DNA from 2 places in the Priestia sp. TRN 1309 genome. Region 1 is predicted to be linked to the other one. Evidence: riboswitches for the same ligand, from Rfam matches in the RefSeq annotation. Region 1 holds a riboswitch; the other holds the start of a gene.
The links. A riboswitch is a leader RNA that binds a small molecule or an ion and turns the genes downstream of it on or off. The one in region 1 is predicted to bind S-adenosylmethionine.
Positions count from the first base shown of each region.

Region 2: linked by a shared signal. The riboswitch ahead of ACRPLQ_RS21415 (phosphoadenylyl-sulfate reductase) and the one ahead of ACRPLQ_RS19535 (trans-sulfuration enzyme family protein) in region 1 are both predicted to bind S-adenosylmethionine.

Region 1 covers NZ_JBOZGM010000004.1:651,159-654,518, reverse strand. The annotation lists gene ACRPLQ_RS19545 (spore coat protein) at 1-468, shown strand, start outside; gene ACRPLQ_RS19540 (hypothetical protein) at 538-1,200, shown strand; SAM riboswitch class I at 1,367-1,484, shown strand; gene ACRPLQ_RS19535 (trans-sulfuration enzyme family protein) at 1,556-2,701, shown strand; gene ACRPLQ_RS19530 (trans-sulfuration enzyme family protein) at 2,685-3,360, shown strand, end outside.
Region 2 covers NZ_JBOZGM010000005.1:367,478-370,837, reverse strand. The annotation lists gene sat (sulfate adenylyltransferase) at 1-362, opposite strand, end outside; gene ACRPLQ_RS21420 (inorganic phosphate transporter) at 415-1,494, opposite strand; gene ACRPLQ_RS21415 (phosphoadenylyl-sulfate reductase) at 1,514-2,227, opposite strand; SAM riboswitch class I at 2,481-2,583, opposite strand; gene cdaS (sporulation-specific diadenylate cyclase CdaS) at 2,896-3,360, shown strand, end outside.

The sequences.
Region 1 (3,360 bases):
TATATGAAATCTAAAACCTTCAACGATCTTTTTGCTCACCTTTCCCATAAATGGGTATCAATCAATAATGGAGGACCTGAAGCTGTAGAGGGCGTGTTAGTACAAAGCCGAAATGGTACATTTACACTTGTGCAGAATAATCAAGTATTACGCTTACAGCCAAGACACGTTAAAACCATTTGTGTAGGAGCAAAAGGGGCTTTTAAGCAAAACGATAACAATCAAAACAATGAAGAAACAGAAGAAAATGGAGAGACTGAAGCTGCAAAGTCTACAGAAGAACGTACAGGAAGCCGTACGGGAGGACGTACGGGAAGTCGCACAGGTGGACGTACAGGAAGCCGCACGGGAGGACGCACAGACGATCGCTCTCGAGGACGCCGCACGGGAGGACGCCGTACGAGTTCACGCTCTTCAGCACCGGCCGAGAAAGTTATCAAAACGAAAAATTATCGTTGGAAAGCATGATGAAATGGAACATAAAAGGTGCTTATAAAGCACCTTTTCTATCATATAGGAAAAAGGAGGAGAATGAGTATGAGTATGAATCATTATATCGATAAAATTGTGGAGTTAGATATTTCAGGTAAAACGACATTTGTTGGCAGACTTATTGATCTTGGATTAGATATTATGGTTTTGTATAATGGACATGATTATTTGTATATTCCTCTTTTACACATGCATCGTTTGCGGGAAGTATCGGAAGAAGACTATACGGTTTTGCGTGAAATAGAAGAGAACTTAATAGAAGAAAGTCAGCGGATTTCTTATCGTAATATTTTACAGCAGGCAAAAGGGAAATTTATTGAAATTTATGTAACAGGAGGAAAATCATTGCATGGCTATATTACAAGCGTGCTGAATGATTATCTTGTGTTTTATTCTCCAGTGTATAAAAATGTCTTTGTTTCTCTACATCATTTGAAATGGCTTACCCCTTATAGTAATGAGTTAACTCCTTATTCTTTAAGTGACAAAGAGCTCCCAGTAAGGCCTGCCTCTGCACCTTTTGTCAGAAACTTTGAAGAGCAGCTTAAAAAATATGAAAATCAACTGGTCGTATTAGATTTAGGGGATCAATCAGAAAAAATTGGCGTACTTAAAGAAGTTTCTAATAATATTGTTGAACTAATTACGGCAAATGGAGAAAGTATGTATTGGAAGTTAGCTCACGTAAAATCTGTGCACTTGCCTTAGAAAAAGAGACCTCGGTGTCGTCTCTTTTTTTATGTACTTATCAGGACAAGTATATTGAATAAACAAATGAGATGATTTAAATTTTTTAGAAAATTATGTTGACAATAAAGAAAATCTTTATTAAAGTTAGTAACAACAAACGTTAACCACCAACAATTATATAGAACTCTTATCAAGAGTGGCGGAGGGACTGGCCCTGCGATGCCCGGCAACCATCAAATGAAACATTCATTTGAACGGTGCTAATTCCTGTGGAACATCAGTATTGTTCTAACAGATGAGAGAAATCGTGTATAAACGAACACTCTTCCATCTGTGAAGAGTGTTTTTTATTTTGAGTTAAGGAGAGAAATAGATGAAAATTGAAACTTTATTAGTTCGTTCAGGAGTAGGTCGTGACCCTTCAACAGGTTCTATTACAACACCCATTTACCAAGCATCAACATTTGCTCATCCTGCTTTAGGGCAAAGTACAGGATTTGACTATGCACGTACGGCAAATCCTACTCGTACGGCATTGGAAGAAGCAATTGCTGCTTTAGAAAAAGGCGAAGTAGGAGTAGCATTCGCTTCAGGAATGGCGGGTGTAATGTCAGTTTTAGCGCTATTTAAAAACGGAGATCATTTAATTGTATCAGAGGATTTATACGGAGGAACGTACCGAGTACTAAATGAAATCTTTTCAGAGCAAGGAATTACTGTTTCGTACGTCAACACAGCCCATCTCGAGCAAGTAAAAGATGCGCTTCGTCCCAACACGAAAGCTTTATTCATTGAAACACCTACAAATCCAATGATGCACGTGACTGATTTGCCAGAAGCAATTGCGTTAGCTAAACAGCATGATTTGCTTACTATCATTGACAATACATTCATGTCCCCTTACTATCAGCGTCCTTTAGAGCTTGGAGCAGATATTGTGATACATAGTGCAAGCAAATACATTGGGGGTCATAATGATGTAGTTGCTGGTCTTGTAGTCGCTCGATGTAGTAGCTTAGGAGAAAAAATTCGTTTTTATCAAAATGCAGCTGGGGCAATCTTAGGTCCACAAGATAGCTGGCTGTTATTGCGCGGTATTAAGACGCTAGCGCTTCGTATGGAAAAACATAACGAAAACGCACTGAAAATTGCAAATTGGCTTACTGCTCATGATCTCGTGGAAAAAGTGTATTACCCTGGTCTTGAAACACATCCGGGCTATGAAATCATGAAGAAACAAGCAACTGGATTTGGAGGCATGATTTCTTTTGCTGTCTCACACCCTGACATCGTGTCAGTACTTTTAGAAAATGTTAAAGTTATTACATTTGCAGAAAGCTTAGGAGGCGTGGAAAGTTTAATGACATTCCCAGCTCGTCAAACACACGCTGACATTCCGGAGGAAATTCGAAATCGTGTCGGAGTAACAAACTGTTTACTTCGATTATCAGTTGGAATTGAGCACGCAGATGATTTAATTAAAGATTTGAAGGAGGCATTTGATGCATACCAACAATAATAAACATAGATTTGGTACGAACTTAATTCATGCAAATACAGGAATTGACGGTCATTTTGGAGCGGTTAACGTACCTATTTATCAAGTATCTACATTTAACCAAGAAGATGAGACGAACAACGGCCGCTATGACTATTCTCGTTCAGGAAACCCAACGCGTGAGGCTTTAGAAAACACTATTGCTCAGCTAGAAAATGGATACGCTGGTTTTGCTTTTTCATCAGGTATGGCTGCTATTTCATCGGTGTTATCTATTTTTGAATCAGGGGATGAAATTTTAGTTTCACACGATACGTACGGCGGGACATATCGTGTATTAACACGATTATTTTCAAAGTTTGGTATCAAAACAACTTTTGTTGATACAACGAAGGTTGAGAAAGTAGAAGAAGCTATCACAAAAGATACGAAGGCTATTTATATCGAAAGCCCTTCAAATCCATTTTTACAGGTAACGGATATTAAAGCAGTAGCAAGTTTGGCGAAGGAGCACAATCTCCTTACAATTGTGGATAACACGTTTTTAACACCTTATCTACAGCAGCCGATTGACCTTGGTGTAAATATTGTCATTCATAGTGCTACAAAATATATCAGCGGTCACAGTGACGTCATTGGCGGTCTAGTTGTGGTAAGCGATGAAAAGCTAGCGGAAGAAG
Region 2 (3,360 bases), on a different contig from region 1:
GCTTCTTTTTCTTTATTTGGCGTATATACTTCAGAAACTTCTAAAACACCATATGTCACACCGCTTTGAACTAGTTTTACTTTGTCGCCAATGTTTAATTCTTTAGCCTGCTCTTCTGTTACGGGAAGAGTAATAGGAATACTCCATACAGTTCCATCTGCTAGACGCATATTTTCAACAACTGATTGATAATCTTTTTCTCCTAAAAACCCCGTAATTGGGCTATAAGCACCAATTCCAATTAGTTCTAAATCGCTTAGAGCCATGTTGTCTACTTCAATTTCTTTTGTTAGTGACGTGTAGTCATATGTTGGTTGATATAAATTAATTAATTCTCCACCGTGTGCTTGAATTGTTGCCATTTTGTAAAATCCTCCTTAAGTAATTAACACAATATAATAAAAAGTACTTGAATCACGCAGTCATTTTTTCTTTTTCCGACTGCAGGCTTGCTCTTTTTCTTCTAGTCGTTCTAGCTAAGCTTAGAATACCTCCTGTAGCAATACATCCACTAGCTAGCACCACAAATGAATATAAGTCGCTTTCAAGTACTAATTTCACAAGAACATATGAGATTACGAGTGAAAATACAGGGGATACCACCCAAACCTTTAACATTTGAATGACCACTTCGCGCTGTTCTTTCGTAAATCCCGTTTTCGCTGCGCCTATTCCAATAATAGAAGACGTAGTGACCTGTGTAAGCGGTACTGGCAAACCAAACAGTGAAGCGACTGTAACAAGAGAAGCACCAGTACCCGAGATAATGCAGCCTTCTCCTACAGAATAGCGAGTAATTTTTTTTCCGCTTGTTTCAATAACTCGGCCTCCTAGTAAAAGAGCTCCGAGCGCCACCGCCAATCCTCCTGCTATGACACCCGTTGTAGCATCCATTAATCCAGCTCCTACTAGAGGACCGACAGCATTTGCCACATTGTTCATTCCAGCTGAGAAGGCTTCAAAGAATCCCGTTGCAATAACTAAAATCGTTAAAACTCTTTTCCACTTTCCCTCTGCTTCTTTTTTATGCGCTCTGCGCTTTATCACTTTCCCAATCAAAAAAGCAATAACAAATGAAACTAGCGGAACAATAATCCAAAAAGACATCACAATTAAAAGTTTTTCTACATACAGAGATTGATAAGCTACCCCTACTCCAACAACTGAGCCAACTGTTACTTCACTTGTTGATAGAGGGATACCAATCAAATTCGCGAAAAAGAGTGACAGCGTTGCAGCAGCCAGAATGATAATAACTAATTCTACTGACAGCAGTTTTTCAGGTATGATACCTGAACTGATGGTTTTTACCACCTCACCGCCTCCGGTAACAGCTCCGAGCACAATTCCTACAGCACAGATGAACAGGGCCACTCTTCGCTTTTTAATTGCACCGGAGCCGTATGAAACGCCCATAGCAGCTGCTGCACCGCTTGCCCCAATATTCATTGCAAAAAAAAGCGCAATGATAAAGGCAACATATAAAAGCATCATTTATTCAGCTCTTTCGTATTTAAGATTCGTGTAATCCGCACTCCACTTTTTGTGTACCTGCCCATCTTCCTGAACGTAAATCGTCTACATTATAGGCAGGTGCGGTACAGGGCTCACAGCCGATACTTGGGTAGCCTTGATCATGAAGTTTGTTGTATGGCAAATCATGCTTATACACATAACGCCAAATTTCTTTCCATGACCAATGAATTAACGGACAAACTTTCACCTTCTTGAATTTCTCATCTTTATTAAAATAATTCGTGTTGGCACGAGACTCAGACTGCTCGCGTCTTAAACCAGAAATCCACGCATCATAAGGAGCAAGGGATTCTCTTAGCGGAATGATTTTTCGAATTTGACAGCATAGGTTAGGCTGACTCTTCCAAAGCTCATCTCCATGTTTTTCAGCTTGTTCTGCAAGAGTTAAATCCGGCTTTTTCATATGAATACGTAAATCAGGGAAGCGTTCTTTAATTGCATCAATCACTTCATATGTTTCTTTAAAATGAACCCCTGTATCTAAAAAGACAATTTCAGCATCTTTTTTCACTTTTGAAATTAAATCAATTAACACGATTCCTTCGATCCCAAAGCTTGACGCATAAATAATTGAATCTCCGTAGGTATCATACGCCCACTGCAATGCTGAAAGGGCTCCTTTTGTTTCATCTTTACTGTCGAACTCTGGAAATGTATCGCTCCAGTTTTCGTACGTATATAAGTCTGCCATTTTCTCCACTCCAATTCTTAGTTATCCGCGTTATCCAATAAAAAAAGACGGTTTTACCCACTAGAATTGGATAAAACCGCCTCTAGTGTGTCTAGTCAGCGAAACTATTTAATTCTTACTTTGCTTCGGCGTGTTCAAAGGTTTGTTTTAAGTCGGGGTTTACAGTCATCGTTGTCCCTCCTCAAAATATCTCTTGCGCTATATCAAAATAAAAAGTCTTCCGTATTGAAAGACTGGGTAGGCAATAATTTTCACCTTATCTTTCAAAATGATACACACTTTGCTGGAATTAGCACCTTGCTAAGCAGGTTGCCGGGGTTCAGCGGGCCAGATCCCTCCACCACTCTTGATAAGCATTTTTTAAAAATTTTAGCATATTTAGAATATTTGTCAACATTAAAAATTATATATCCGATAAGAAAACTATACTTTAAATTCACAGAAATATCTATACTTTTATTTAAAACAACATATGTAAATTTAACCCAAATGTGAATATATCAGTTTATAAAACGCTTTCTTTTTTTTCGACTTTTTATGTTCTCTTGCTAAATAAAATACAAAATCTCTCTATAAAATTAATAACAGATTTATGAGCTTTACGGATAATTCACCCACATTAGCACACATTACAGATAACACTGACTGACAGATAGGAGCTATATAAGATGGAGAGACAACCCTTTCAATTAGACGATACAATTAAAAATAATGTGCGAACATATTTACAGCAGATTTCAACTGAAGCCTCTAATTTAATTAAACATTTAGACACGAGTGATCATTGTATTTTATGTGATTTTGAGGAGATGAGAAGGTTATTTCAAGATGTTCAAGCTACGGCCGCCTCTTATTACTTGCGCCATTACTTATCGCCTTATACATTTGAATACGCTGCTCTATCCCTAGCTATTCATAACCTCTCTGAGAAACGTCACGGCGCTTTAATTGTCATTGAACGGGAACAAAATGTTGATCCTCTTATTCAAAAAGGAATGCCTATTCAAGCTCCTGTCAGCGCTACGCTAGTTGAGACACTGTTCTATCCAGGGACACCCTTACATGACGGAGCCGTCCTAATTAGAAATAATCAGCTTATTTCAGCTGCTAATGTTTTACCTCTCTCGTCTATT